One region of the Streptomyces sp. NPDC021096 genome, then DNA from elsewhere that is predicted to be linked to it. Evidence: riboswitches for the same ligand, from Rfam matches in the RefSeq annotation. Region 1 holds a riboswitch; each other region holds the start of a gene.

The links. A riboswitch is a leader RNA that binds a small molecule or an ion and turns the genes downstream of it on or off. The one in region 1 is predicted to bind cyclic di-AMP.
Region 2: another riboswitch for cyclic di-AMP. It lies ahead of AB0G59_RS24255 (C40 family peptidase); the one in region 1 lies ahead of AB0G59_RS20055 (peptidoglycan DD-metalloendopeptidase family protein).
Region 3: another riboswitch for cyclic di-AMP. It lies ahead of AB0G59_RS12345 (peptidoglycan DD-metalloendopeptidase family protein); the one in region 1 lies ahead of AB0G59_RS20055 (peptidoglycan DD-metalloendopeptidase family protein).

What each region holds. Positions count from the first base shown of each region.
Region 1 covers NZ_JBFADG010000015.1:101,175-110,598, forward strand. The annotation lists gene AB0G59_RS20045 (DEAD/DEAH box helicase) at 194-1,852, shown strand; gene AB0G59_RS20050 (PP2C family protein-serine/threonine phosphatase) at 2,038-3,258, shown strand; cyclic di-AMP (ydaO/yuaA leader) riboswitch at 3,398-3,534, shown strand; gene AB0G59_RS20055 (peptidoglycan DD-metalloendopeptidase family protein) at 3,546-4,760, shown strand; gene AB0G59_RS20060 (MFS transporter) at 4,894-6,372, shown strand; gene AB0G59_RS20065 (aldo/keto reductase) at 6,402-7,346, shown strand; gene AB0G59_RS20070 (hypothetical protein) at 7,399-7,713, opposite strand; gene AB0G59_RS20075 (methyltransferase) at 7,944-8,930, shown strand; gene AB0G59_RS20080 (YDG/SRA domain-containing protein) at 8,942-9,424, opposite strand, start outside.
Region 2 covers NZ_JBFADG010000024.1:32,166-41,589, forward strand. The annotation lists gene AB0G59_RS24225 (UDP-N-acetylmuramoyl-L-alanyl-D-glutamate--2,6-diaminopimelate ligase) at 1-165, opposite strand, end outside; gene AB0G59_RS24230 (DUF2156 domain-containing protein) at 537-3,074, opposite strand; gene AB0G59_RS24235 (alpha/beta hydrolase-fold protein) at 3,071-4,444, opposite strand; gene AB0G59_RS24240 (hypothetical protein) at 4,460-4,993, opposite strand; gene AB0G59_RS24245 (YchJ family protein) at 5,226-5,645, shown strand; gene AB0G59_RS24250 (carboxylesterase family protein) at 5,664-7,169, opposite strand; gene AB0G59_RS24255 (C40 family peptidase) at 7,253-7,726, opposite strand; cyclic di-AMP (ydaO/yuaA leader) riboswitch at 7,730-7,883, opposite strand; gene AB0G59_RS24260 (endo alpha-1,4 polygalactosaminidase) at 8,129-9,016, opposite strand; gene AB0G59_RS24265 (spherulation-specific family 4 protein) at 8,983-9,424, opposite strand, start outside.
Region 3 covers NZ_JBFADG010000006.1:161,349-170,772, reverse strand. The annotation lists gene AB0G59_RS12360 (DNA topoisomerase IV subunit A) at 1-2,059, opposite strand, end outside; gene AB0G59_RS12355 (pitrilysin family protein) at 2,283-3,629, shown strand; gene AB0G59_RS12350 (pitrilysin family protein) at 3,659-5,035, shown strand; cyclic di-AMP (ydaO/yuaA leader) riboswitch at 5,279-5,433, shown strand; gene AB0G59_RS12345 (peptidoglycan DD-metalloendopeptidase family protein) at 5,445-6,230, shown strand; gene AB0G59_RS12340 (GntR family transcriptional regulator) at 6,431-7,150, shown strand; gene AB0G59_RS12335 (HPr family phosphocarrier protein) at 7,281-7,562, opposite strand; gene AB0G59_RS12330 (GNAT family N-acetyltransferase) at 7,724-9,424, shown strand, end outside.

The DNA of each region.
Region 1 (9,424 bases):
GACGATCAGGAGCCTTACGAACGACCAGGAGTCTTCCGGACGTTCAGAAGCTCGCTGAACCTCGCGATGGGGCCCGCACCACTGGGTGCGGGCCCCATTGTCGCGCTCGTCACAACAGGCCGAAGGCGCCACTCGGCGCCCGCCAGAATGGCCACACAGGGGGCTTGGCACCCCATTGAGGGAAGGTCCCCGCATGACTCGCTCCGCCGCACGCACCGATCGCCCCGATCGGCCCGCCCGTCCTGCCCGCTCCGCTCGCACCTCGGGTCCGGCCCGCTCCTCGCGACCGCGCCGCTCCGACGAGTCCCAGCCGGCCGCGCGCCGGCGCCCCGCCGCACCGCAGGGTGACTTCGAGATGCCGGTCAGCACGACGCCGGCCCTCCCGCCCGTCGACACCTTCGCCGAGCTGGACATGCCCTCCGGCCTGCTGGCGACCCTGACCCGCGAGGGCGTCACCGAGCCCTTCCCGATCCAGTCCGCGACGCTCCCCAACTCGCTGGCCGGCCGTGACGTCCTCGGCCGCGGCCGCACGGGCTCCGGCAAGACCCTCGCCTTCGGCCTCGCGCTCCTCGCCCGCACCGCCGGCCGGCGCGCCGAGGGCAAGCGCCCGCTGGCGCTCGTCCTCGTCCCCACCCGCGAGCTGGCGCAGCAGGTCACCGACTCGCTCAGCCCGTACGCGACCGCCGTCAACCTCCGGGTGGCCACGGTCGTCGGCGGCATGTCCATCGGGCGCCAGGCCCAGACCCTCGCGCGCGGCGCCGAGGTGCTCGTCGCGACGCCGGGCCGGCTCGCGGACCTCATCCAGCGCGGCGACTGCAAGCTCGGCGACGTGGCGATCACCGTCCTCGACGAGGCCGACCAGATGGCCGACATGGGCTTCCTGCCGCAGGTCACCAAGCTGCTCGACCAGGTGCGCCCGGACGGTCAGCGGATGCTGTTCTCCGCGACCCTCGACCGCAACGTCGACCGGCTCGTCCGCCGCTTCCTCTCCGACCCGGTGACGCACTCCGTCGACGCGTCGGTGGGCGCGGTCGCGACGATGGACCACCACCTGCTGCACGTCACCGACCAGGACAAGAAGGACGCCGTCACGCGCGTCGCAGCCCGCGCCGGTCGCGTGATCATGTTCGTGGACACCAAGCGCGGCGCCGACCGCCTGGTGAAGAAGCTGCTGTCCGAGGGCGTGCGCGCCGCGGCCCTGCACGGCGGCAAGAGCCAGCCGCAGCGCAACCGGGTCCTGGACCAGTTCCGCACCGACCAGGTCACCGCCCTGATCGCGACGAACGTCGCGGCGCGCGGCATCCACATCGAGGGCCTCGACCTCGTCGTGAACATCGACCCGCCGGTCGACCACAAGGACTACCTCCACCGCGGCGGCCGCACCGCCCGCGCGGGCGAGTCCGGCACGGTCGTCACGTTCGTGCTGCCCGAGCAGCGGCGCGAGATGAGCCGCATGATGACCACGGCGCAGATCACCCCGAACGTCATGAAGACCTACCCGACCGACCCGGAGCTCGCCCGCATCACCGGTGCGCGCGAGCCCAGCGGCGTCCCGGTCGTCATCGCGGCCCCGGCCCCGGCCCAGCCGCAGGGCGCCGGCAAGTCCTCCTCCCGCTCGCGCGGTTCCTCTTCCGGCAGCCGCGGCGGCCGCGGCCGTACCCGTACGGACGCCGCCGGCGCTCCCGCCTCGGGCGGCAGCGGCAACGGCGGCGGGCGCCCCTTCCGCGGCTTCGGCGGCAACGGCGGCGGCGAGGGTGCGCGCCGCTCGGGCGGCACCCGCCCGGGCAACGCCGTCGGCCGTTCGCGCCGCGGTGGCGCCGGTGGCGGCGGTCGCCGCTCGGCCGCGTCCTGACGCGCCGATCCCGTCCGGCTCCGCGCTGACGTCCTGATGTCCCGATGAGGCGGGGCCCGGTCTTCCGGGCCCCGCCTCACCGTTTCCCCGTCCCCGTCCGGCGCAACACCGCTCGCGAAGGCCCGCGCGCTGCGCAAGGGTGGAACGCGATGCCCAGGGACGGCGGCCGGTCAGGAGAACGCACGGTGGGGATGCCAGAGGGGCTCGAACCCCAGTCGGAGCCACCATTCGCGCACGGCCACCGGACGGGCCCGCACCTCACCGGCCGGCTGTCCGTGGCGCGCCCGCTGCCCGCGCTGCTGATCGTCTCCGGCGTCGTCTTCGACGTCCTGACGCCCTCGCACTACTCCTCCGCCCCCTTCTTCGCCTGCTCACCCCTCATCGCGGCAGCCCTGCTGTCCCACGGCGCGACGCTCGCCACCGCCGTCACGGCCCTGACCGCCATGACCACCCTCACGATCATCCGCCGGGTGCCCCACACGGGCGCCGCCGTCACCGAGATCGCCACCGTGCTGGCCGTCGCCGCCCTCGCCCTCGGCATCAACCGCGTCGTCCGCCGCGGCGACCGGAAGCTGGCCTCCGTCCGGTGCATCGCGGAGGCCGCCCAGCGCGCCGTACTGCCCGTACCACCCGCCCGCATCGGCGGACTGCGCGTGGCCGCGCGCTACCTGGCGGCCGAGGCCGACGCCCGGATCGGCGGCGACCTGTTCGCCGTGCAGGAGACCCCGTACGGCGTGCGCGCCATCGTGGGGGACGTACGCGGCAAGGGGCTCGGCGCGGTGGAGGCGGTCGCCGTCGTGGTCGGCGCGTTCCGGGAGGCGGCGGAGCAGGAGCGCACGCTGGAGGGGCTCGCGGTGCGACTGGAGCGCGCCTTGCAGAGAGAGGGCGCCCGGCGCGCGAACCTCGATCAGAGCGAGGGCTTCACCACCGCCGTACTCGCCGAGGTCCCGCCCGGCACCACCGCGCTGCGCCTGGTCAACCGCGGCCATCCGCCCCCGCTCCTGCTCCACGCCGACGGCACGGTCGGCGAGGCGTACCCCGGCGCGCCGGCGCTGCCGCTCGGCATGGGGGAGCTGGGGGAATGGCCCGACCGCGTGGAGGAGTGGGAGTTCCCGGCGGGGTCCACGTTGCTGCTCTTTACGGACGGGGTCACCGAGGCGCGGGATGCCGAGGGCAACTTCTACGACCCGCTGCAGCGCCTCAGCGGCAAGCAGTTCAGGAACCCGGAAGCGCTGCTGGACGCCCTGACGGCGGACGTCGCCCGGCACGCCGGCGGCCCGGCCGACGACGACATGGCCCTGCTCGCCATCCGGCGCGGCGACGGCCGCCACCGCCCCGCCGTCATCACCCACGCGCTCACCCAGACCACCACCCGTACCGTCCGCATGCGAACCGATAACAACTGACGAACGGTCAGCTGGTGCGCATCGCAAAATCCGCCCAAGAGGCGTGCCATTTCATGCTTTCGGCTTGGAATCCGGTGGCGGTGTCTATTAACGTTCGATAACGCAGCGCGGTCGTTGCAGCCGTCGCAAGAGGCGGCGCCGCGCGCCTTCGCCGAATCCCGTGGGCGGAACCGGGGAACCATCAACTCTGGGGTGAATCGGACCGCGCGCCGGCCCGTAGGAGACCTTCCTGCTCCGAACCCGTCAGCTAACCCGGTAGGCGAGAGGAAGGAAAGGAGTGCGCCTCCGTGGCGTCCAACAGGCCTGCTCTCGACGACAGTTCGTACGGTTCTTCGAACAGCGCTCCGGGTGGGGCCTCGGGTGAGGCGTCGGCCGGCCCCGACTTCGCCGATGACGGCTCCGCTTTCGCTCATGACGGTGGTCACGGCCCCGACGGCGAGGAGACCTGGGGCGAGTGGAACCCGGCCGAGGGTTCCGCGACGGGGCCCGTCCGCGGCAGACACCGCGTCGTCAAGCAGCGCGGCGGCACGATGGCCCGCAGCGGCGCGGTGCTGGGCGTCGGCGTCATCGCGGCGGTCGGCGCGGGCGGCATGGCGAGCGCGCAGGACCGTCCGCCGACGCCGATATCCGTGCCCGACCTGGCGCAGAAGCTTCCGGGCGTCGGCTCCCTCATAGCCGGCGGCGAGGAGAAGCAGGCCCCCGGCGCCGAAGCGGGGGCCGGACCGGTCGACGGGGCCCCAGCCGTCGCGTCGGCCATGCACAGCGCCGCCGACGCCGGCGAGGCACTGCGCGCCCGCATCCTCCAGCAGGCCGAGCGCCAGCAGGACGCCGCCGACGAAGCCGCGCGGGAGAGCGAGGCGCGCACCGCGGCGGAAGAGAAGCGCAAGGCCGCGGCGGAGCAGGCCCAGGCACACGAGGCGCGCGAAGCGCAGGAGGCCCAGGAGGCACGGGCGGCGGCGCAGGCCGCCGAGGCGGAGGCGCACGGGGCCGGCCGGGCCGCGGCGGCCGGCGCTGCCGAGCGGACCGGGGCGGGCGAGGCCGAACGGCCCGCGGCCCCCGCGAAGCGCACCCCGGCCCCTGCCGGAAAGCACGGTTCCGCCGCCACCGGCTCGTACACCCTGCCCGTGGGCTCGTACACCCTCACCGCCGGCTTCGGCCAGGCCGGCAACATGTGGTCCGCCAACCACACCGGCGAGGACTTCGCCGCCCCGACCGGCACCCCGGTCAAGGCGGTCAGCGGCGGCACGGTCACACAGGCCGGGTGGGCCGGCGCGTACGGCTACCGCATCGTGCTGACGCTCGGCGACGGTACCGAGATCTGGTACTGCCACCTGTCGTCGATGGTGGTCACGTCCGGGAAGGTCGGTACGGGCACGGTCATCGCCCGCGTCGGCGCGACCGGCAACGTCACCGGCCCCCATCTGCACCTGGAGGTGCGGCCCGGCGGCGGTGCGCCGGTGGACCCGCTGTCGTGGCTGCGCGCCAGGGGGCTGCAGCCCTAGTCGCCGAGGGAGGCCGAGGGAGGCCGAGGGAGAGGCCGACGGGCACCGCAACCCCAGAGAGGCAGCCGGGTTACAGGAGCCACAGATGTGATTTGCCGGGAATGTTCTGCGTGCGATCGGGAAATCAGCACATGTGACGACGACCCCGACGATCACCACGTCCGTGCCTTCCCGCCTGGACCGGCTGCCCTGGTCCCGGTGGCACTGGACCGTGGTGATCGGCCTCGGGACCGTATGGATCCTGGACGGCCTGGAGGTGACGGTCGTCGGGAACATCGCCGGCCGCCTCTCCGAACAGGGCAGCGGCCTGTCGATCACCTCGGGCGGGGTGACGGGCCTGGCGGCCGCCCTCTATGTCGCGGGAGCCTGCTCCGGCGCACTGTTCTTCGGCCGGCTGACCGATCTCTTCGGCCGCAAAAGACTCTTCATGGTCACGCTCGCGGTCTATCTGACCGCGACCGCGCTGACCGCGCTGTCGTACCACTCCTGGTGGTTCTTCCTCTTCCGCTTCCTGACGGGCTTCGGCATCGGCGGCGAGTACGCGGCCATCAACTCCGCCATCGACGAGCTGATCCCCGCCGTCTACCGGGGCCGCGTCGACCTCATCATCAACGGCAGCTTCTGGCTCGGCGCGATCGCCGGCTCCCTGCTGTCGATACTCATGCTCGACACCAGCATCTTCGCCAAGGACGTCGGCTGGCGGCTGACCTTCGGGCTCGGCGTCATCCTGGGCCTGGTGATCCTGCTCGTACGACGCCATGTGCCGGAAAGTCCACGCTGGCTGTTCATCCATGGCAGAGCCGAAGAGGCCGAAGCCCTGGTCACGACGATCGAAAAGCGCATCGAGGCGGAGAAGGGCCGCCCGCTGCCGCCCGCCAAAGGCAGGCTCGTCATCCGGCAGCGGGAGAGCTTCGGCTTCCGCGACATCGCCCGCACCGTCTTCTCCGACTACCGCAGCAGGGCCGCCCTCGGGCTCGCCCTCTTCATCGGCCAGGCCTTCCTCTACAACGCGATCACCTTCGGCTTCGGCGCCATCCTCACGCGGTTCTTCGGCGTCTCCACCTCGCACACCGGCTACTTCTTCGCCGTCATAGCGGTCGGCAACTTCCTCGGTCCGCTGTTCCTCGGCAGGCTCTTCGACACCGTCGGCCGGCGCATCATGATCTCCTCGACGTACCTGCTGGCCGGCGTGCTGCTCTTCGGCACCGCCTGGCTCTTCGGCGCCGGGCATCTGAACGCCGTGACGCTCACCGCCTGTTGGGCTGTCGTCCTCTTCTTCGCCTCGGCGGGCGCGAGCAGCGCGTACCTCACCGTGTCCGAGATCTTCCCGATGGAGACCCGGGCCATGGCCATCGCCTTCTTCTACGCGGTGGGCACGGCGGCGGGCGGCATCAGCGGCCCGCTGCTCTTCTCCGCACTGACACAGAGCGGCGTCGTCGGCGACACCGTGCTGGCCTTCGACATCGGCGCGGCCCTGATGTGCATGGGCGGCGTGGTCGCCGCGTTCCTGGCCGTACGGGCGGAAGGCCGCTCCCTCGAGGACATCGCCGCCCCCCTGTCCGTCCACTCCCCGGAGCCCCTGCCGTCACCGGCGCCCGCGCCGGCGGAATAACCGTTCCGCCAAGGGCGTTGGCATACCGCATGGCTGACAATCACCGGAAGATCGGCACGCTCTCCGTCCACCCGCTGTCCCTCGGCGGCAACGTCTTCGGCTGGACGGCCGACGAGAAGCAGTCCTTCGCCGTCCTCGACGCCTACGCGGAGGCGGGCGGCAATTTCATCGACACCGCGGACGTCTACTCGGCCTGGGCGCCGGGCAACGAGGGCGGCGAGTCCGAGACCGTCATCGGCAACTGGCTCGCCGCGCGCGGCAACCGCGACGACATCGTCGTCGCCACCAAGGTCGGGAACGGCATGCCCGTACACCGCGGCCTGGCGGCGGACGCCATCAAGACGGGCGTCGAGGAGTCGCTGCGCCGCCTCCGTACGGATTACATCGACCTCTACTACACGCATGTCGACGACACGTCCCAGCCGGTCGAGGACATCATCGCGACGCTGGACGGGCTGGTGAAGGAGGGCAAGGTCCGCGAGATCGCCGCCTCCAACATCTCCGCGGACCGGCTGCGGCGGTCCCTGGAGTTCTCGGACCGCTCCGGCCTCGCGAAGTACGTGGCGATCCAGCCCCACTACAACCTGGTCTCCCGCGACACCTACGAGGGCGAACTGGCGGACGTGGCCGCCGCGCACGGCCTGGCCGCGGTCCCGTACTTCGCCCTGGCCTCTGGCTTCCTCACAGGAAAGTACCGTCCGGGCACGACGGTCGACAGCGCCCGGTCGGAGGGCGCGGCCGGGCACCTGGAGTCGGAGCGGGGCCTGAAGGTCCTCGCCGCCCTGGACGAGGTGGCCGCGGCCCACGACGCCGAGCCCGCCACGGTGGCCCTGGCCTGGCTCGCGGCCCGGCCGACGGTGGCGACGCCGCTGGCGAGCGCCCGTACGGTGGAGCAGCTTCGGCCGCTGCTGGCGTTCGTGGACCTGGAGCTGACGGAGGCGGAGCTGGGGCGCTTGACGGAGGCGTCGGCGTAGAGGGCGAAGGGGCCAGGGAGACGTCTCCTCGGCCCCTGCTTCCCCCGATCGGTCAGCCCTCGCGCCGCTCCACGGCCCAGGAGGCGAGCGCGACGGCCCCGGCGACGGCGAAGACCGAGGGCCAGGCGCCGATCTTCTTCGCCAGCGGGTGGGAGCCGGCGAACGCGGCGACGTACAGCCCGCTGAGCGCGGCGGCCGCACCGGCGCCGGCCTTCTGGTGCCACTCCTTGGCGGCCACGGCTCCGGCCGCCGCGAGCGCCACCCCACCGAGCGGCCGCTTCTTGGTCCACCGGGCCACGCCGTACCCGCCGACGAGCCCGCCGGCCGCCACGAGGGACGCCGGAATCCGTGCTCCTGCTGTCGCCATTACCGGGACCTCCGCATCAAGAGACGATCTGCCTCAAGCAGGCTAACTCCGGCTGCCCGGAGGGCCGGACGCACCCTGGGACGACACCCCGGCGACTGCCATGCTGGGCGCGATGCCCCTATCGCGCGGAGGTGGTTCAAGTGAACGACGCCGGTGAGCCCGACGAGAGCTACGAGAGCGGCGGCTCCAATGAGAGTGGCGAGGCCGAGGGGCGGCGGAGCGCCGCCCTCCTGATCGAGGAGGCCCTGGGCTTCCTGTTTCCCGCCGCGCTGCGGGCGGCGGCCGAGGTGGGGGTCGCGGACCACTTGAGCGACGGCCCCCGCACGCCGGCGGACCTGGCGAAGGCGACCGGCACCGACGCGGACAACCTCCACCGCGTCCTTCGCCTGCTGGCGACCCGGGGCCTGTTCGAGGAGGACGACAAGGGCCGGTTCCGCCTGACGAGGGCCGGCGACGCGCTACGGTCCGACGCGCCCGTACCCGTCCGGTCGGCGATCCTGATGATCACGGACCGGACCATGTGGCTGCCGGCGGGGGAGATGACGCGCTGCCTGAAGGAGGGCACCTCGGCGTTCGACCGCATCTTCGGCATGCCGTTCTTCGACCACTTCACGCAGGACGCGCAGACCGCCGCGATCTTCCACGAGGGCATGGCCTCCATGTCGGATGCGGAGAACCAGCCCATCGCCGAAGCCTGCCCCTTCCCCGAGAAGGCCACGGTCGTCGACGTGGGCGGCGGCCACGGCGGCCTCCTCCTGTCCGCCCTGCGCACTCACCCCGGCCTCCACGGCATCCTCTACGACCGCCCCCACGTCCTGGCGGGCCACCGCCTGGACACCCCGGAGACGAAAGGCCGCTGGTCCGTACAGGAAGGCGACTTCTTCACGACGGCCCCACCGGGCGACGTCTACCTCCTCAAGCGCATCCTCCACGACTGGGACGACACCCAGTGCGTGACGATCCTCAACAACTGCCGCCGAACGATGCCCCCATCCGGCCGCATCCTCGTCATCGACGCGGTCCTCCCCCAGGACAACGCCCCTCACCAGGGCAAGACGCTGGACCTGATGATGATGGCCTCGCTGGTGGGGCGCGAACGCACGGAAGCCGACTTCGCGCGTCTGTTCGGGGAGGCGGGGCTGCGGCTTACGCGGGTGATTCCTACGGGGACGGTGCTGTCGGTGGTGGAGGGGGTGCCCCAGAAGCTGCCCTCATAGCGACCTGCTGGTTAGCTGCCGTCGGCCGTGCGCTTCGTCTCGTGGTGGTCGCGATGGTACTTCAGATGTTCTTGCCGTATTTCATGCTGAGGGTGCCGGCGCAGTTCGTAGTTGTGCTGCTCAGACCCGTGCTCAATCACCTTTCCCGCCTCATCGATCGTGATCATCCCAAAGTCGAACGCCACGTGGTGATTCGGGCAGAGGCACAGCACATTGTCGGTCTTGTCTGGCCCGTTGTGGGGGCGACCCAAGGGCCGGATGTGCGCGGCTTCTGAGTAGGCGCCGGTCGGAGTTTCGATCCGCGTGCCACAAATTTGGCACGTGTGGTCGTGCAGCTGCTTCACCCTGTTAGCCACTGCGGTGCTACGGACGACGCGCTGCGTTATTGCGGTCTTGCGCCCAGGAGCGTCCTCTCCGAGGTCCTTGGGCGTGGAGATTACAGGGGCGCTGGGGAAGGAGAGCTGGCCGGCGCTCACGGCTGCGTTGCCGTCCAC
Region 2 (9,424 bases), on a different contig from region 1:
CACGGCGCCGGGGCCGCCCGCACGGTGGCCGGGGACGGCGATGAACAGCGACCCCGGCGTCACCCGGTCGACGTCGAAGGTCGTTCCGGCGGTGATCCGCGTCTTCTCCGGGTCGCCCCGGACGACGTCGTGCTCGTGCCCGGCCAACAGCTCGCTCAGCTTCACAATGATCCCTTCGAGGGGTGGCTCGGCCCGTTCGTGCGGCGTCGCCGGACGGAAGCGCCGACGGCGGATCCGGGACTGCGGTGCTGCGTGGAGCAGGAAAGACCCTGCGGCGCCGTGGACGAGCGGCGGGACGGAGGCAGGGTGTCGTGGTGAAGCGCTAGCCGTGGCCGTGCAACGCGAGGCGGCCGGTCCCGCTCGCCTCGGCCTCGGCTGCGGTCGCGGGGCCGGCGACCACCGGACCCGCAGCGACTGGGGACGGCGCACAGGTGGCCTGCGGCAGGCTCTCCCTCACGGCACGTGTGCGCCCCATGGAGCCGAGTGTACGTCCGGCCGGGCGCCGCCGACGCCACCGCTCGGCGCCCGCCCGTCCCTCACGAGGAGAACTGCCGCACCAGCCGCACCCCTTGTGCCGCCGTCATGTGGGGCAGGTACGCCTTGGTGACCGCACGGGTGATCAGTGGCAGGGCGGCCGGGTCCGGGTAGGCCATGAACATGGGGCGGTACTGGGGCTGGAACTTCGCCTTGAAGTTGAGCAGGGAGCGGAAGCCGTAGACCGGTTCGAGGACCTTGCCGCCGTAGTCGAGGACGCGTTGCAGCGCCACCGGCGGCTCTTCCGTGGCCTTGCGGGCCAGGGGGGCGCCCGACAGGCTCAGGAAGCGGGCGCCCTCCTCCTTGAAGCCCAGTGCCGCAGAGGCGATCAGGAATTCCATCGAGCCCCGGAAGCCGCTCGCCCGGCGCCGCATGAAGTCCAGCGTCCAGCCGACCGGCCGGCCCTCCGCGTACACCGGCATCCAGCTGGTGATCCCGTGCACCGTGCGGTCGGCGTCCACCGCGATCAGGCAGCGCACCGCCGGATCGTCGAGCTCCTCGAGGCCGCCCAGGGTGAAGCCCATCTCCGGGAGGCCCTTGTCGGCGACCCACTCCTCGGAGATCGACCGCACCTGGTCGGTGATCGCGACGGGGGCGTCGGGGTAGGACCACCACTCGGCGGTGATGCCCTCCTTCTTCGCCTTGTTCAGGGCCGTGCGCACGTCCTGCCACTTCTTTCCCGTGAAGGCCAGGTCCGGCAGCGGCACCACGGTGTCCTCGGCGACCTGCACCGACCGCCAGCCCAGCGCCTCGGCGGCCTCGCGGGCCGGCGCGTCCACGGTGTAGAAGCAGGGGGTCCAGCCGCGTTCGTCGCAGAAGCGGGAGAAGCCGGCGACGGCGTCCGCCCGGGCGTCCGGCGCCCCGAACGGGTCGCCGGTGGTCAGCGCCACCGTGGAGATCACCCGGTAGGCGACGGCGGCCCGGCCGTCCGCGGAGAACCAGTAGTAGTTGCCGTCCCAGGTCGTCAGGTAGGACAGGTTCGAGCCGCCGTGCGCGGTCAGGAGCTCCCGGGCGCGTACGGCCGCGTCCGCGTCCGTGTGCAGCCGGGGCCGCCGGAACGTCACCAGCAGGGCGATCAGCGTGACCAGCCAGAAGAGCAGCCCGCAGTAGCGGAAGAGCGCCCCGGCCGTACCGCCCACGGGAACCGGCCAGTCGGTGAAGTAGCCCAGGAAGGCCGGCGGTACGAACTCCGACAGCAGCCCGGACAGCAGGATCCCGAACCCGGCCTGCGGGTCGTACTGGTCCCGTACCGCGTGGCCGACGCCCACGTACGCGGCGCAGGTCAGCAGCAGCGTGCCGCCGACCACGGCCGCGAGCCCCGCCATCGCCGAGCGCGGCAGGCGCAGGTCGAAGCGGGCGCGGGTGACCAGGAGCAGCGCCAGGACCAGGACGGGCAGCAGCATCTGTTCCGCGAAGAGCTGGACGTAGCCGGCGTGGTCCTGGGGCTCGGCGTAGGCGGAGGGGTTGTCGAGGAAGTCCTTGAGCCAATAGGCGAACAGGGCGATCCAGGCCAGGTGCGAGAGGACCGCCAGGGCCCAGGCGAGCCGCAGCCCCCGGCGCAGCCCTTCGGCGAGGACGAGCATCACCACGGGGACGAGGACGGCCATGGCGATGGCCGGGGAGTCGTAGAAGTCGCGGACCGCGTGGATGTAGTGGCAGTCCTGGGCGGACATGCCGCAGGCGTCCTTGATCTCCTCGGGCGTGGGCCGGGTGGAGACGTAGAGGAAGTTGAAGGAGCTGAAGGGGCCGTACGCCTCCTCGTAGAGGATGGCCACCATCGGGCCGATCGCGGAGGCGGCCACGACGAGCGCGACCAGCACCCGGGCCTCGGTGTGGGAGGAGTGCCGCAGCCGCAGGGGGCCGCGCGGGCGGTGGAGCAGGGCGCCCAGGGCGAGGCCGGCCGCCGCGCCGCCCAGCCGCAGCACGCCCTGCAAGTGGCCCACGTACAGGGCCATGACCAGGGCGAACGCCACGATGCCGAGCATGGTGCGGCGACGCCAGAGCGCGGTGAGGCGGTAGCTGAGCACCCCGCCGACGGCGAGCACGCCGACGGTGGGGGTGACGGCCAGGTCCTCGGTGAGGCTGTCCAGCCACTGCTCCCCCGCGGCGGATCCGGCCGCGACCAGGCCGACGCCCAGGAGGGTGCCCGCGATCTGGCCGCCGAGCAGCAGTGCGGCGGTGCGCGCGACGCCCAGGCGGCGCTCGCAGGGGGTGACGAGCAGCAGCACCAGGAGCGTCGAGCCGATGTAGCCGCCGAGCCCGGGGCACCACAGCAGCGAGCTGGCCGGGGTCCACCAGCGGCCCTCGGCCAGGGCGGTGACGCCGACCCCGACGTGCTCCAGCAGGTGCCGGCCCGGGCCGGAGCCCAGCGCGCCGGTCAGCGCCCCCACGATCCACAGCACGGCGAGGAAGGCCAGCGTGAACGGGGCGTGGCGCACGGGCGCCAGGAGGCGGTCGAGCGTGGCGCGCCAGGGGTGCGTGCTGTCGCCGACGACGGGCGCGGGCGGTGGCGGGGGCGGCGGGCCGCCGGTTTCGGTCATCGGATCAGTCCCGTCTCCCGGGCGAGCCAGGGCAGTTGCCGCTCCAGGCCGGGTCGCCAGACCTGCCAGCTGTGGCCGCCGGGCAGCAGCACCCACTCGGCGCGCATCCCGGCCCTGACGGCGGCGTCGTAGACCTTCCGCTGCTGCGGCCGGTAGGTGGCGTCGTCGGTGCCGGCGACGAACGCCGCCTTGGTGTCGGGGAAGCGCTGCCGGGCCATCACGTCCAGCGGGTTGACCTTCTCGTAGGCGGCCGCGTCGCCCCCGAAGGCCTTGTCGATGGTCTTCTGCCGGCTGCCGAGGGTGGGCGCCTCCTGGCCGGAGATGTCGTTGACGACGCCGTAGACCTGCGGGGCGTTGACGCCGAGCTGGAGGGAGCAGGTGCCGCCGAAGGAGATCCCGGAGACGATCCAGGAGGTGCGGGCGGTGGCGACCTGGAGGTGGGAGCGGATCCAGCCGGGCACGTCGACGGCCAGGTAGGTCTGGACCTGGCCGAGCCGGGAGTCCAGGCAGAGGGTGTTGGCGAACTGCGAGCCGAGGGGGTCGGCCACGACCACCACGGGGGCGAGCCCTTGGTGGTCCGCGGCGAAGGCGTTCATCATCTCCACCAGGCGCCCGGAGTTGATCCAGTCGTCGGGCGACCCCGGCTGGCCCGCCATGAGCACGATCACGGGCAGCGGGGGGCGGGGGCTCGCCCGGTAGGCGGGCGGCAGATAGACGTACGCGGAGCGGGCCTTGAAGCCCGAGGCGGTGCCGGGGATGTCGGAGCGGGAGAGCGTGCCGTGCGCCGGCAGGCCGGCCGGTGGCCGCCACACCTCGGAGACGGCCTTGCCCTGCGGCACGTGCAGGACCGGTTCGGTGCGGCCGGTGGCGTCGCCGAGGCTGGTGGTCTTCTGCAGCCAGGCATTGAGGGCCGTACGGGCCGTCGGGTACTGGTCGAAGTGGCGGTTGATCTGCGAGGCGCCCAGCAGCACGGCGCACAGCGCGGCGAGGACCGCACCGGCCCAGTGGCGCGGGCGCAGCAGCGGTATCCGGAACGCCGCCAGGCACAGGCCGAGGACGGCGACGCCCGCCCAGACGACGACGCCGGTCGGCAGCGGGTCGGGGAAGAGTTCGAGCCAGTCGTCGACGGCGACCTGCAGCAGCCAGGTGATCAGCGCGGCGAGGAGCACGGCGAGTGGCGCCCAGCGGGTCCACCACCGGCGTTGCCGGGAGAAGAGCAGCACGGCCAGGGCGCAGCAGCCGAGGACCAGCAGGACGAGCGGGATCCAGCCGCGCACCAGGGACCAGTCCAGCGCTCCCGCGGCCCGCTCGTCCGGGGCGGATGCCGCCGGGGCGAGCGGGCCGGGCCGCGGGAGGCGGGCGGGCGTCACGGTGTCCGGGGCCGCCTAGACCGGCAGGGGTACGGGCAGCGGGGCCGCGCCGCCCACGAGCTTGGGCACCGACGTCAGGAGGGCCTGCAGGTCGGCGAGGACCTGGGCGAGGAGGGCCGTGACCTTGGCGACGTCCTTGGCCAGGACCGCGGCCAGCAGGTCGGTGACGTCCTTGACGAGCTTGTCCAGCTGCGCCTTGACGTCCGCGACGGGGTCGTTGGACGCTCCGTCGTCGTGCCGGTGCGCCCGGGCCCTGACGTCCACGAGCAGGCGGTCGGCCGATTCCTGCAGGCGCTGGCGCAGGTCGCGGAGGTAGTCGACGTCCGGGGTGCGGGAGCGGGCCTCCCTGAGGAACCTCGATCCGAGGGAGAGGGTCTCGCCCAGGCTGCCGATGGAATCGGAGCGGCCGGAGGCCGGGGCCGGCGCGGGTTCCGCCACGGCTATGGAGTCCGTCGCCCGGCCGGAGGCCAGAGCGGGGCCGCAGACGCCCAGGGCGAGCGAGCCGCACACGACGGCGACGGCAGCGGAATGGAGCCGGTTGTTGCCCATGCGAGAAACTCCCTTCACAACACCTGTCGGACGCGACCACCGTCCGCTGGCGCCAGGGGCCGCGCAACCGCTCCCGGCACCGTTCCCGGCCGTCGCCAGGCGGTGAGGCAACCGCGATGACCTGGGAATTCACCCGAAAGAACAGGGAGGGCGGCCGTCCGGCGGCCGTGCAGCCGAAAGGGTTCGTCACACCGGGTGCGGGGCCGGGCCGCGCAGCGGGGAGAATCGGGGGGTGTCCAGAAGAACAAGCGCACGCCGCGCGCCGGCGATCACTGCCACCTCACCGTGCCCCTGCGGGCTCGGCGCACCGTACGGGGACTGCTGCGGCCCCTTCCACCAGGGCCGCGGCGCGGCGCCGACGGCGGAGCGCCTGATGCGCTCGCGCTACAGCGCCTTCGTGGTCGGCGACGCCGCCTATCTGCTGCGGACGTGGCACTCCTCGACGCGGCCGCCCGGCCTGGACTTCGACCGCTCCATCACGTGGACGGGGCTGGAGATCCTGGGCGCCACGGGCGGCAGCGCCTTCCACAGCGAGGGCACGGTGGAGTTCCGCGCCCACTACGAGGTGCGGGGGCAGGCGGACGACCAGCACGAGCTGAGCCGCTTCGTGCGCGAGGACGGGGAGTGGGTCTATCTGGACGCGGTCGGCTGACCGCGTCCGCGTTCCGGGTCAGGGGAGGTCGAAGGGTTCGACGCCGTGTCCTTCCCAGATCCGCCGGGACGCGTCATGGGGATAGGGGGCCGTGCTCACCTCGGCGTCCAGGAGCCGGGTGAGCCGCCCGTCGGTGACCCGGTAGGCCGGCCAGCCGGGGTCGCCGTGGGCGGCGAACGACGCCCACGAGCGGCGGATGTCCTCGGCGAGCGCGAGGGCCTCCGCGGGCGGCGGGTCCTCGCCGAACAGCAGCCGGGCGGCGGGGGCGGAGTAGTTGCCGAAGAGCAGCTGGGCGTCGAGACCGTGGGCCGCGCCCAGCGCGCCGCCCAGCGCGGGCGCGGGCCAGCACAGTTCGTAGAGGTGGGCCGTGCCGCCGCCGGCGGAGTGGGCGTCCGCCAGGTGCAGGGAGGGGACGCGGAAGAGCGCGTCGGCGTGGACGAGGTCGAAGAGAGCGGCAGCGGAGGCGCCCGGGTGGGCGGCGCGGTAGGCGCGCTCGCCGTCGGGTGCGGGGGCGAAGGTCCGCAGCGCCGTCGTGGCGTCCTCCTCGGTGATCTTCTCCAGGCCGCCGGACAGCACCAGGAACGGCCGGAACTCGTCGCGGGTGTGACCGGTCAGCAGGCCGACCTCGCTCGCGCGGCCGTCGCGCAGGCTCCGCCAGGGCACGTCCGGCACCAGGTCGCCGTCCACGACGGGGCAGAAGGGGACGCCCGAGCGGGCCAGCCGGCCCCAGCGGTCCACGTGGGCGGGCAGGCCCGCCATCAGTACGTCCACCTCCTCGGCCAGGCGCTGCGGCGCGATCGCCGCGAGGGAGGCGGCGGTGGGGGCGGCGCCGAGCCGGGCGGCGAAGGTCTGTGCGACGTCCTTCGCGAGGGCGGGGGTGACGTAGAGGCCCGGTACGGACTGGGTGATGGCCCGTCGGAAGAGGCCGGCGGTCAGGGGTGCCGCCAGCAGGGTGGCGATGGAGCCCGCTCCGGCGGACTGTCCGCAGAGGGTGACCCGGTCCGGGTTGCCGCCGAAGCGGGCGATGTTCTGCCGCACCCATTCCAGGGCCGCGATCTGGTCGAGCAGGGCGCGGTTGGCGGGGGCGCCGGCGAGCTGGGCGAGGCCCTCGGCGCCCACCCGGTAGTTGACGGTGACCACGACCAGGCCGTGCCGGGCTATGTGCGCGGCGTCGTACAGGGGGTCGTTCGTGGCGCCGGAGACGTAGCCGCCGCCCGGGATCCACACCAGGACCGGCAGCCCGGATCCGCCGGGGTCCGGGGTCCAGACGTTCAGGGTGAGCCAGTCGGTGCCCGGTATGTCTCCGGGGGCACGGAAGGGCCCGGACTGCGGGGGCGGCGGCCCGAACTCCACGGCCTCCCTGACCCCGTCCCAGGCCGGGGGCGGCTGGGGTGCGGCGAAGCGCAGCTCGCCCACCGGTGGCCGGGCGTAGGGGATGCCGCGGAAGACCGCGAGTTGCTCCTCGGTCCGTCCCCGGACCGCGCCCTGGACCGTGTGCGTCTCCACGCCGCTGCCGCTGGCCATCCGCGCCCCTTCCCGAAACCGCCGGACGGGCTGGATTCTGGGCCCGTCCGGCGTCCCGGGACAAGGGGGCCGACGCTGAGCGGCTACTTCACGCGGCCGTACCAGACGCTGTTGGTCCAGATCTTCTCCAGCCGGACGGAGCCGCCGGGCTTGGGAGAGTGCCAGATCTTGTTGCTACCCGCGTAGATCCCCACGTGGTAGACGTTGCTGCCGGAGTGGAAGAAGACGAGGTCACCGACCTGACGCGAGCCGCTGGACAGGTGCCGGGTGGAGTTGTACTGGCTCTGGGCGGTGCGCGGGAGGTTCTTGCCGACCTTCTTGAACGAGTAGAGCGTCAGGCCCGAGCAGTCGAACCGGTTCGGTCCCGTGGCGCCGTACTGGTAGGGCGAGCCCTTCTTGGAGGCCGCGACCTTCAGTGCCTGCTCGCCCGGGGTCGCCGCCTGGGCGCCGGTGGCGAGGCCGGGGATGAGCACCGATGCCGCGAGCGTGGCGGCGGTGAGGGCCGACGCGGTGCCGGCCCGGGAAGCGAGTGCAGGTATGCGAGGAAACGCAGACATGCCAAAGCCCTTCGGCATCCGCCTACGAAAGATGACCTGTCGGGTTCGGGCTGCGAAGTTGCCCGGCCACGCATGTGGCTTCACCCCAAGGACCACCGCTTTCATGGTCCGTTACCGCTTGGGTCTCCCGCTCCTGCCGATTCATCATTCGATTCCGCACCCGGTGCGGCGGCAGGACTCGGCGTCCGCCCGGGTCGCCCGCCTCGGTGACGGGATCTTGTGTTCGGTGAAAGATCCTGCACCATCAATCGCTCAAATTCGGCGCCGAAACGGTCATCTGTGAACTTCTTCACTTCGGGGTCACACGCGGAACCGCGCCCCCTCCACCACCCGCCGTCTGCGCCTAAACCCGTGTCCCGAGGGGCACTTGAAGCACGGAAGCCCAGGCTCCGCACTGCTCGGTCAGCACGGCTGCCGCCAGGCGTCCAGCTCGAGCTTCTTCTTCATCGAGCTCAGCCCCAGCCGCTTCGCGGTGCCGCAGAACTCCCCCGTCGACAGGTCGTATTCGACATGGAAGACCGCTTTGTTCTGCTTCACGAACGGCGTGAGCTTCTCGCACTCCCCGTACTGCGCGCACTGTTCGTTGACCGCGAAATCGAAGTCCCGTACCAGCTCGGGGATCTGCTCGAGATCGTTCTTCAAACCGATGGCCAGCCCGCGCTCATGAGCCAGCTTCACCAGCATCCGGTTGAACGCCAGCTGATCCGCGGCCGAGAGCGGGAATCCGGTGCGATTGCGAAACCCCTCGGTCAGATCGGGTTCCACCGCGTCGAAACCCTTTTGCCGGCACATGTCGATGCGGGCGGCCATGAGGGGCCGCAAGTCGTCGAGACGGCGGATGTCCAGCCATTTCTCACCGTCCCAGCCCTTGTTGTTCCTGCCGAGCAGGGCTTTGGGAAAACGCGCGTGATCCGGCCGGAAGTCCTCCCAGGCCCCGGCGTTGATGTAACAGATCACTTTGCGGCCCCGGGCGTGCAATCGCGCCACCGTTTCGGCGGAGTTCTCGAAACCGTCGATGTCGTAGACGGGGACGTCCACGGAGGTGTCGACCTGTCCGCCGAGCTGCCACTGCCAGCGGGTGCCCGGCCGCGGCTGCCAGCGCCGGGAGGCCGGCGGCGGGCTGCCGTCCGGCGCCGCCGTCATCCGGTCCACCGGGCTCTCCCCGCCCGGCTCCGCCCCCTCCTCCGACGGGCTCGAACAGGCCGCGAGGACGAGCAGGAGGACACCGAAGAGGCCCGCGCGGGCGCGCCGGCCGGTCACCGGGCCACCGGCAGCGGCGCGCTGCACCACGGGTTGGCCCCGGTCCCCGGCACCGCGCAGTGCACGCCGGCGCCCCGCGCCCCCGCGGTGCGGGCCACCTGCGCCTGCGCTCCCTCGGGCACGCCGTAGACGAGGTGGCAGAAGCGCCCGGGCGGATGGTCGGCCGTCCAGTCGGGCACCCCGGCACGCCGGTAGTCCTCCCAGGCGCCTTCGAAGGTGACGAGGACGTCGGCGAAGGAGGCGTAGCCGGGGTCGGGGTGGGTGCCCGGGTTCAGGACGGCGGTGCGCGCGCCCAGCACCCGGGCGGTCATGACCAGCCACCGGTAGCGCGGCAGCAGTGCGGCGCCCTCGGCCGCCTGGTCGAAGAAGACCCCGTCCACGTCGTACCACCTGCGGTGCCGGCGGACGTCGGCGACCACCGCGCGGGGCGGGCGCCGG
Region 3 (9,424 bases), on a different contig from region 1:
AGGCCTGGTAGCGCAGCAGCTGGGCGTCGTCGGTGACGAAGACGAGGTCCTCCTCGCCCGTGCGCAGCTCGACCGCGCCGACGATCGCGTCGCCGTCCTTGAGGGAGATGACCTCCAACTCGTCCTTGTTGGCCGGATAGTCGGGGACCACGCGCTTGACGACGCCCTGCTCCGTGCCGATCGCCAGGCCGGGCGAGGACTCGTCCAGCGTCGTCAGACAGACCACCCGCTCGCCGTCCGCCAGGGTGGTCAGGAACTCCGAGACCGGCGCACCGCCCGACAGGCTCGGGGCCGCCGCCGTCTCCGGCAGCTGCGGCAGGTCGATCACCCGCAGCCGCAGCAGCCGCCCGGCCGACGTCACCGCGCCCACCTCGCCCAGGGCCGTCGCCGGGACCGCCGAGGCGATCACGTCGTGCTTGACGCGCTTGGTCTCGCCCGCCCCCGGCGGGAACGGCTCGCCCGTGGCCGTACGGGCCAGCAGCCCGGTGGAGGAGAGCAGCACCCGGCACGGGTCGTCCGCCACCTGCAGCGGGACCGCCGAGGCCGGGGCGCCCGCCGACTCCAGCAGCACCGTGCGCCGGTCGGTGCCGAACTTCTTCGCCACGTCCGCCAGTTCGGAGGAGACGAGCTTGCGGAGCTCGGTGTCGGAGTCCAGGATCCGGGTGAGCTCCTCGATCTCCCCGTTGAGCTTGTCCCGCTCGGACTCCAGCTCGATCCGGTCGAACTTCGTCAGGCGGCGCAGCGGGGTGTCGAGGATGTACTGCGTCTGCACCTCGGAGAGCGAGAAGCGCTCCACGAGTGACGCCTTGGCCGCCGCCGCGTTCTCACTCGATCGAATGATTCGGATGACCTCGTCGATGTCGACGAGCGCCACCAGCAGACCCTCGACCAGATGCAGCCGGTCCTGCCGCTTGCCGCGCCGGAACTCGCTGCGCCGGCGCACCACCTCGAAGCGGTGGTCGACATAGACCTCCAGCAGCTCCTTGAGGCCCAGCGTCAGCGGCTGGCCGTCCACCAGCGCGACGTTGTTGATGCCGAAGGACTCCTCCATCGGCGTCAGCTTGTAGAGCTGCTCCAGCACGGCCTCGGGGTTGAAGCCGTTCTTGATCTCGATGACCAGACGCAGGCCGTGCGAACGGTCGGTGAGGTCCTTCACATCGGCGATGCCCTGGAGCTTCTTCGAGCCGACCAGGTCCTTGATCTTGGAGATCACCTTCTCCGGGCCGACCGTGAAGGGCAGCTCGGTGACCACCAGGCCCTTGCGGCGGGCGGTCACGTTCTCCACCGCGACCGTGGCCCGGATCTTGAAGGTGCCGCGGCCCGTCTCGTACGCGTCGCGCACCCCGCCCAGGCCGACGATCCGGCCGCCCGTGGGCAGGTCGGGGCCCGGGATGTACTTCATCAGCGTGTCGAGATCGGCGCCCGGGTGCTTGATCAGGTGCCGGGCGGCGGCGATGACCTCGCCGAGGTTGTGCGGCGGCATGTTCGTCGCCATGCCGACCGCGATGCCGGTCGTGCCGTTGACCAGCAGGTTCGGATACGCGGCCGGGAGGGCGACCGGCTCCCGCTCGCTGCCGTCGTAGTTCGGCGAGAAATCGACGGTGTCCTCGTCGATCGACTCCGTCATCAGCGACGTCGCCGCCGCCATCCGGGCCTCGGTGTACCGCATGGCCGCGGGCGGGTCGTCGTTGCCCAGCGAACCGAAGTTGCCGTGCCCGTCGACCAGCGGCACCCGCATGGAGAACGGCTGCGCCATGCGCACCAGGGCGTCGTAGATCGAGGCGTCGCCGTGCGGATGGAGCTTACCCATCACCTCGCCGACGACCCGGGCGCACTTCACATACGAACGCTCGGGGCGCAGCCCCATGTCATTCATCTGGAACAGGATGCGGCGCTGGACGGGCTTGAGCCCGTCCCGGGCGTCGGGCAGGGCGCGGGAGTAGATGACCGAGTAGGCGTACTCGAGGAAGGAGCCCTGCATCTCGTCGACGACGTCGATGTCGAGGATGCGCTCCTCGAACTCTTCCGGCGGCGGGGTCTTCGTGCTGCGGCGGGCCATCGCGGCTGCTGCTCCTTCGATCGATTGCCGAGGCGGGTCTGACGCCGACCATTGTGGACCGCGCCACTGACAACCCCGACCGCGACCCGTCCGGTACGGGTTACGAGGGCCCGGGAACTTCGCCAGATGTCAGCGCGCTTGCATACAGTGACAGCACTGTTCATCACGCGAGTCGTCGCGAGGCACCGCGAGATCTCAAGAGATCGAAGGGACGTACATGCCCATGGGTCACACGGCCACGCAACAGGCCGGTTCCGGCGGCCTGACAGCGACCGAGCACCGCCTGGCCAATGGCCTCCGGGTCGTGCTCTCCGAGGACCATCTGACCCCTGTCGCGGCCGTCTGCCTCTGGTACGACGTCGGCTCGCGCCACGAGGTCAAGGGCCGCACGGGCCTCGCCCACCTCTTCGAGCACCTGATGTTCCAGGGCTCGGCGCAGGTCAAGGGCAACGGCCACTTCGAGCTGGTGCAGGGCGCCGGCGGTTCGCTCAACGGCACCACCAGCTTCGAGCGCACCAATTACTTCGAGACCATGCCGGCCCACCAGGTGGAGCTGGCCCTGTGGCTGGAAGCCGACCGGATGGGCTCGCTGCTCACCGCGCTCGACGACGAGTCCATGGAGAACCAGCGCGACGTCGTCAAGAACGAGCGCCGCCAGCGGTACGACAATGTGCCCTACGGCACGGCCTTCGAGAAGCTGACGGCCATGGCCTACCCCGACGGCCACCCGTACCACCACACCCCGATCGGCTCGATGGCCGACCTGGACGCCGCCTCCCTGGAGGACGCGCGCGCCTTCTTCCGCACGTACTACGCGCCCGGCAACGCCGTGCTCTCGGTCGTCGGCGACATCGACCCCGAGCAGACGCTCGCCTGGATCGAGAAGTACTTCGGCTCCATCCCCTCCCACGACGGCAAGCAGCCCCCGCGCGACGGCTCCCTGCCCGACACCATCGGCGAGGAGCTGCGCCAGGTCCTGCGCGAGGAGGTGCCCTCCCGTGCGCTGATGGCCGCCTACCGCCTCCCGCACGACGGCACCCGTGAGGCCGACGCCGCCGACCTCGCCCTGACCATCCTCGGCGGCGGCGAGTCCTCCCGCCTGCACAACCGTCTGGTCCGCCACGACCGCTCGGCCGTCGCCGCCGGCTTCGGCCTGCTGCGCCTGGCCGGCGCCCCCTCCCTCGGCTGGCTGGACGTCAAGGCGTCCGGCGGCGTCGAGGTGTCCGCGATCGAGGCCGCCGTCGACGAGGAGCTGGCCCGCTTCGCCGTCGACGGGCCGACCCCGCAGGAGATGGAGCGCGCCCAGGCCCAGCTGGAGCGCGAGTGGCTGGACCGGCTCGCCACCGTCAGCGGCCGGGCCGACGAACTGTGCCGCTTCGCCGTCCTGTTCGGCGACCCGCAGCTCGCCCTGAGTGCCGTGCAGCGCGTCCTGGAGGTCACCCCCGAGGAGGTGCAGGCCGTCGCCAAGGCCCGCCTGCACCCCGCCAACCGGGCCGTGCTGGTGTACGAGCCGACCTCACCCCAGTCCGACGGCGACGCCGACCAGAACGAAGAGGAGACGGACCGGTGAGCGACGCCGCATCCAGCACCACCGCGACGATGGAATTCCACCCGCAGCCCGAGCCCGGGCAGGCCACCCCCTGGGCGTTCCCGGCCCCCGACCGCGACCGGCTGCCCAACGGCCTGACCGTGCTGCGCTGCCACCGCCCCGGCCAGCAGGTCGTGGCCGTCGAGATCAGCCTGGACGCGCCCCTGGAGGCCGAGCCCGAGGGCCTGGACGGGGTGGCCACGATCATGGCGCGCGCCTTCTCCGAGGGCACCGACAAGCTCAGCGCCGAGGACTTCACCGCCGAGCTCGAGCGCTGCGGCGCCACCCTCGACGCGCACGCCGACCACCCCGCCGTGCGCATCTCCCTGGAGGTCCCGGCCTCCCGGCTGGCCAAGGCCCTCGGCCTGCTCGCCGACGCCCTGCGCGCCCCGGCCTTCCCGGAGAACGAGGTCGAGCGCCTCGTGAACAACCGGCTGGACGAGATCCCGCACGAGCTGGCCAACCCCGCCCGCCGGGCCGCCATGGCGCTGTCCGCCGAGCTCTTCCCGGCCACCTCCCGGCTCTCCCGCCCCCGCCAGGGCGGCGAGGAGACCGTCAAGCGCATCGACGCCGCCGCCGTGCGCGCCTTCTACGAGGACCACGTCCGCCCCGCCACGGCGACGGCCGTCATCGTCGGCGACTTCACCGGCGTCGACCTCGACCAGGCCCTCACCGAGTCCCTCGGCGCCTGGACCGGATCGAGCGCCGAGCCCCGGCCCGTCCCCGCGGTCACCGCGGACGACACCGGCCGCGTCGTGATCGTGGACCGCCCCGGCGCCGTCCAGACCCAGCTGCTCATCGGCCGCGCCGGATCCGACCGGCACGACCGCGTCTGGCCCGCCCAGGTGCTCGGCACGTACTGCCTCGGCGGCACCCTCACCTCCCGCCTGGACCGCGTCCTGCGCGAGGAGAAGGGCTACACCTACGGCGTCCGCGCCTTCGGCCAGGTGCTGCGCTCGGTGCCCCCGTCCCAGGGCGCCGCGGGCACGGGCATGCTCGCCATCAGCGGCTCCGTGGACACCCCCAACACCGGCCCGGCGCTGGCGGACCTGTGGGCGGTGCTGCGGACGCTGGCCGCCGAGGGCCTGACCGAGGCCGAGCGCGACGTCGCCGTGCAGAATCTGGTCGGCGTCGCACCGCTGAAGTACGAGACGGCGGCGGCCGTCGCGGCCACCCTCGCCGACCAGGTCGAGCAGTACCTCCCGGACGACTTCCAGGCGGGGCTCTACGAACGCCTCGCGGAGACCGGCACGGTGGAGGCCACCGCGGCCGTTGTCAGCGCGTTCCCCGTCGACCGCATGGTCACCGTCCTCGTCGGCGACGCGGCCGAGATCGCCGAGCCGGTCAAGGCGCTCGGCATCGGCGAGGTGACCGTCATCCCCGCCTGACGGACCTGCCTGACGGAGGTTCAGCCGCCGTATTCCCGTGCCCCGTGCCGGATATGAGCGGACAAGAGAGGCGCGTGAGCCCGAAGAGGCACACGCGCCTCCCTTATGTCCAATTTCATGCAGTGGTTGCACGTTGGTCGTGTGGCGTAGGTCATAAAAGCGCCGTTCTGTTTGCCGTTCGAATCCGACGCGGATTAGCGTCAGGGCGGCAGTCCGTCAGATCGGAGCCGCAACCGCGGTCCCGGGCAGCCATCGCCGAGTTCCCGAGGCACCAGCCAAGGGGAGCCGGGGACCCAAACGTCCCTGGGGTGAATCGGGTCCCTTTCACGAGGGAGCCGTAGGAGACCTTCCTGCTCCGAACCCGTCAGCTAACCCGGTAGGCGAGAAGGAAGGAAAGGATCGCCCAGGCATGGGTAAGCACCGTCGTCCGAGTCGTGCCGTGCGCGTCAGCGCCAATGTGGCGGGCATAGCCACCCTCACCGCCGCAGGCGTGGTCGCCGGCGTCGCCGCCCCGGCCTTCGCCTCCACCGACGACGGCCACCGCACCGAGGACACCGGCCTGACGCAGGCCATCGTCATGGGTGACGTCATGGCCGGCAACGTCGACGCCCAGGCCGAGACCCAGCGCAGCGCCGCCGACGAGGCCGCCATCCGCCTCCAGGCCGAGGCCACGGCCAAGCAGAAGGCCGCCGAGGCCAAGCAGCGCGCCGAAGAGGCCAAGCGCAAGATCGAGGAGGAGCGCGCCGCCAAGGAGCGCGCCGCCCGCGACGAGGAGCGCAAGCGTCTGGGCACCTACGTGAGCCCGATCGACAGCTCCTACGTCTCCACCTCCTACAAGGCCTCCAGCGGCCTGTGGTCCTCCGGCAGCCACACCGGCATCGACATCCACGCCGAGACCGGCACCTCGGTCCACGCGGTCGCCGCCGGCACCATCGTCGAGGCCGGCTGGGGCGGCGCGTACGGCAACAACGTCGTCATCAAGCACAACGACGGCACGTACACCCAGTACGCCCACCTGTCGTCCCTCGACGTCTCCGTCGGCCAGACGGTCACCCCGGGCCAGCAGATCGGCCTCTCCGGTGCCACCGGCAACGTCACGGGCCCGCACCTGCACTTCGAGGCCCGCACGGGTGCCACCTACGGCTCCGACATCGACCCGATCGCCTACATGAGCGCCCATGGCGTCAGCCTGTAGGACCGCATCGCGGCACCGTTCTTCACGCAAGGCCCCGGCCCCTGGCCGGGGCCTTCGTGTTTGGCCAAAAGATATCCATGAACCGGCCCACCCATCGGAAATCCCACCCGATTGCAATAGAGTCGCTGAACGGGCGTCAATCGGCCGTGATTCACGGGGGTTAAGTCATAAGTCGGAGGTACACCCATGCGGGGCCGTACGTGAACGGCGATGACGAGGGCGTGCACCGGAGGGGCGGCATTTCCGCGCACGCCGTGTGCACGGCGATCCGCGACGACATCGTCTCCGGCGCCTTTCCTCCCGGCAGTAGGCTCGTCGAGGAACTCCTGGCCCGCCGTTACGGCGTCTCCCGGGTGCCGGTGCGCGAAGCGCTGCGCACCCTGGCCTCCGAGGGCTTCGTGACCACCCGGCGGCACGCCGGCGCCTGTGTCGCCGAGCCCACCGAGCGCGAGGCCGCCGATCTGCTCGACGTCCGTGCCCTGCTGGAGCCGCTGGGCGCCGCCCGGGCCGCCCAGCGGCGCACCGAGGCCCATCTGAAGGTCCTGCGGGGGCTCGTACGCCTCGGCCAGGAGCGCGCGCGTACGGGCCGGACCAGCGAATTGCGCCCGCTGGGCGACTGGTTCGACGAGACCCTCGCCCAGGCGTCCGGCAGCCCCAGCCTCGCGGCGCTGCTCACCCAGCTGCGGCGCAAGATCGCCTGGGTGTACGCGGCCGAGCCGCCCGTCAGGCCGCTGGAGAGCTGGCAGGCGTGCGGGGCGCTGGTGGACGCCGTGGCCCGCGGGGACGCCGAGCGGGCGCGGACCCTGGCCGTGGCCCGGGCCGGCCGTTCGCCCGGGAAATTCCGGCAGTGGCGGCCCGCGGAAGCGGACCGGGTGCCGGGCCCGAAACAATCCGTAAACACGGCGGGCGCACGTTCTTAACAATGAGCCGCTATTCGCCGGGAATAGCGGCCGGGAATTCACGGCGGTTACGACAACGGGGCTGCGGCTGCCCCGAGTCGGCCGCCGCGGCCCCGTAGCGGCCCGCGTCAATCGACGCGGGCCCGGTGGATCAGACGGTCTCGGGGAGCTCCTCGAGACCCTCGGCGACCAGCTTGGCCAGACGGTCGAGCGCGGCCTCGGCACCGTCCGCCTCGGTGGCGAGGACGATCTCCTCGCCACCCTGGGCGCCCAGGCCCAGCACGGCGAGCATGGACGCGGCGTTGACCGGGCTGCCGTCGGCCTTGGCGATCGTCACGGGGACGCCCGCGGCCGTCGCCGCACGGACGAAGATCGACGCGGGCCGGGCGTGCAGGCCCTCGGCCCAGCCGACGTTTACGCGGCGCTCAACCATGGTGTTGCCCTTCAAGTCGATATTGGTTGTCTAGACCATTGTCGCACGGGGCGCGCGGTGCCCCTGCGCGCGCCCGCTCGGGTCCGGGTAGGGCCGTCCGGCCCGCGGCCATGGGCCGCACGCCACCACCGGCTGTCGGCGGGCGGCCTTACGCTGGCCCCATGCAGACGCCGTCCGAGCATGCGTACCCGGCCCACTGGGAAGCCGATGTGGTGCTGCGCGACGGGGGCACCGCCCAGATCCGGCCCATCACGCCCGACGACGCCCAGCGCCTGGTCAGCTTCTACGAACAGGTCTCGGACGAGTCCAAGTACTACCGCTTCTTCGCCCCCTACCCCCGCCTCTCCGACCGGGACGTGCACCGCTTCACCCACCACGACTACGTCGACCGCGTGGGCCTGGCCGCGACCGTCGGCGGCGAGTTCATCGCCACCGTCCGCTACGACCGCATCGACGGCCACGGCATGCCCGCCTCCGGCCCCGCCGACGAGGCCGAGGTCGCCTTCCTCGTCCAGGACGCCCACCAGGGCCGGGGCGTCGCCTCCGCCCTGCTGGAGCACATCGCCGCCGTCGCGCGCGAGCGCTCCATCCGGCGCTTCGCCGCCGAGGTGCTGCCCGCCAACACCAAGATGATCAAAGTCTTCACGGACGCGGGCTACACCCAGAAGCGCAGCTTCGAGGACGGCGTCGTCCGCCTGGAGTTCGACCTGGAGCCCACCGCCGAGTCCCTCGCCGTCCAGCGCGCCCGCGAGCGGCTCGCCGAGGCCCGCTCGGTCCAGCGGCTGCTCGCCCCCCGCTCCCTCGCCGTCATCGGCACCGGCCGCACCCCCGGCGGCATCGGCCGCACCGTCCTGCGCAACGTCCTGGCCGGCGGCTTCACCGGCCGCACATACGCCGTCAACAAGGCCTTCCCCGGCGAGCCGTCCGTCCTGGAGCCCGAGGGCGTCCCCGCCCACCGCTCCGTCCTCTCCATCGAGGACCCCGTGGACCTCGCCGTCATCGCCGTGCCCGCCGAGCACGTCCCCGACGTCGTCGCCGACTGCGGCGAACACGGCGTCCAGGGCCTCGTCGTGCTGTCCGCCGGATACGCCGAGAGCGGGGCCGAGGGCCGCGAGCGACAGCGCGAGCTGGTCCGCCAGGCCCGCTCCTACGGCATGCGCGTCATCGGTCCCAACGCCCTGGGCCTGATCAACACCGCCCCCGGCGTCCGGCTCAACGCCTCCCTCTCGCCCGAGCTGCCGGCCGCCGGCCGGGTCGGGCTCTTCAGCCAGTCCGGCGCGATCGGCATCGCCCTGCTCGGCGGGCTCCACCGGCGCGCGGCCGGCCTGGTCGGCATCTCCACGTTCGTCTCCGCCGGCAACCGCGCCGACGTCTCCGGCAACGACTTCCTGCAGTACTGGCACGACGACCCGGACACCGACGTCGCCCTGATGTACCTGGAGTCGATCGGCAATCCGCGCAAGTTCGCCCGCCTGGCCAGGCGCACGGCGGCCCGCAAGCCGCTCGTCGTGGTCAAGGGCGCCCGCCACGGCTCCGCGGCGCCGGCCGGGCACACCGTCCCCGCCCCGCGCATCCCCGACGCCACCGTCTCCGGCCTGCTGCGGCAGGCCGGGGTCATCCGGGTCGACACGGTCACCGAGCTCGCCGACGCGGGCCTGCTCCTCGCCTCCCAGCCGCTGCCCGCCGGTCCCCGCGTCGCCATCCTGGGCAACTCCGAGTCCCTCGCCCTCCTCACCTACGACGCCTGCCTCACGGACGGACTGCATCCGCTGATGCCGCGCGACCTGACCACCGCCGCCGCCCCGGAGGACTTCCGCGCCGCCCTGGCCGAGGCCTTGGCCGACCGGGCCTGCGACGCCGTC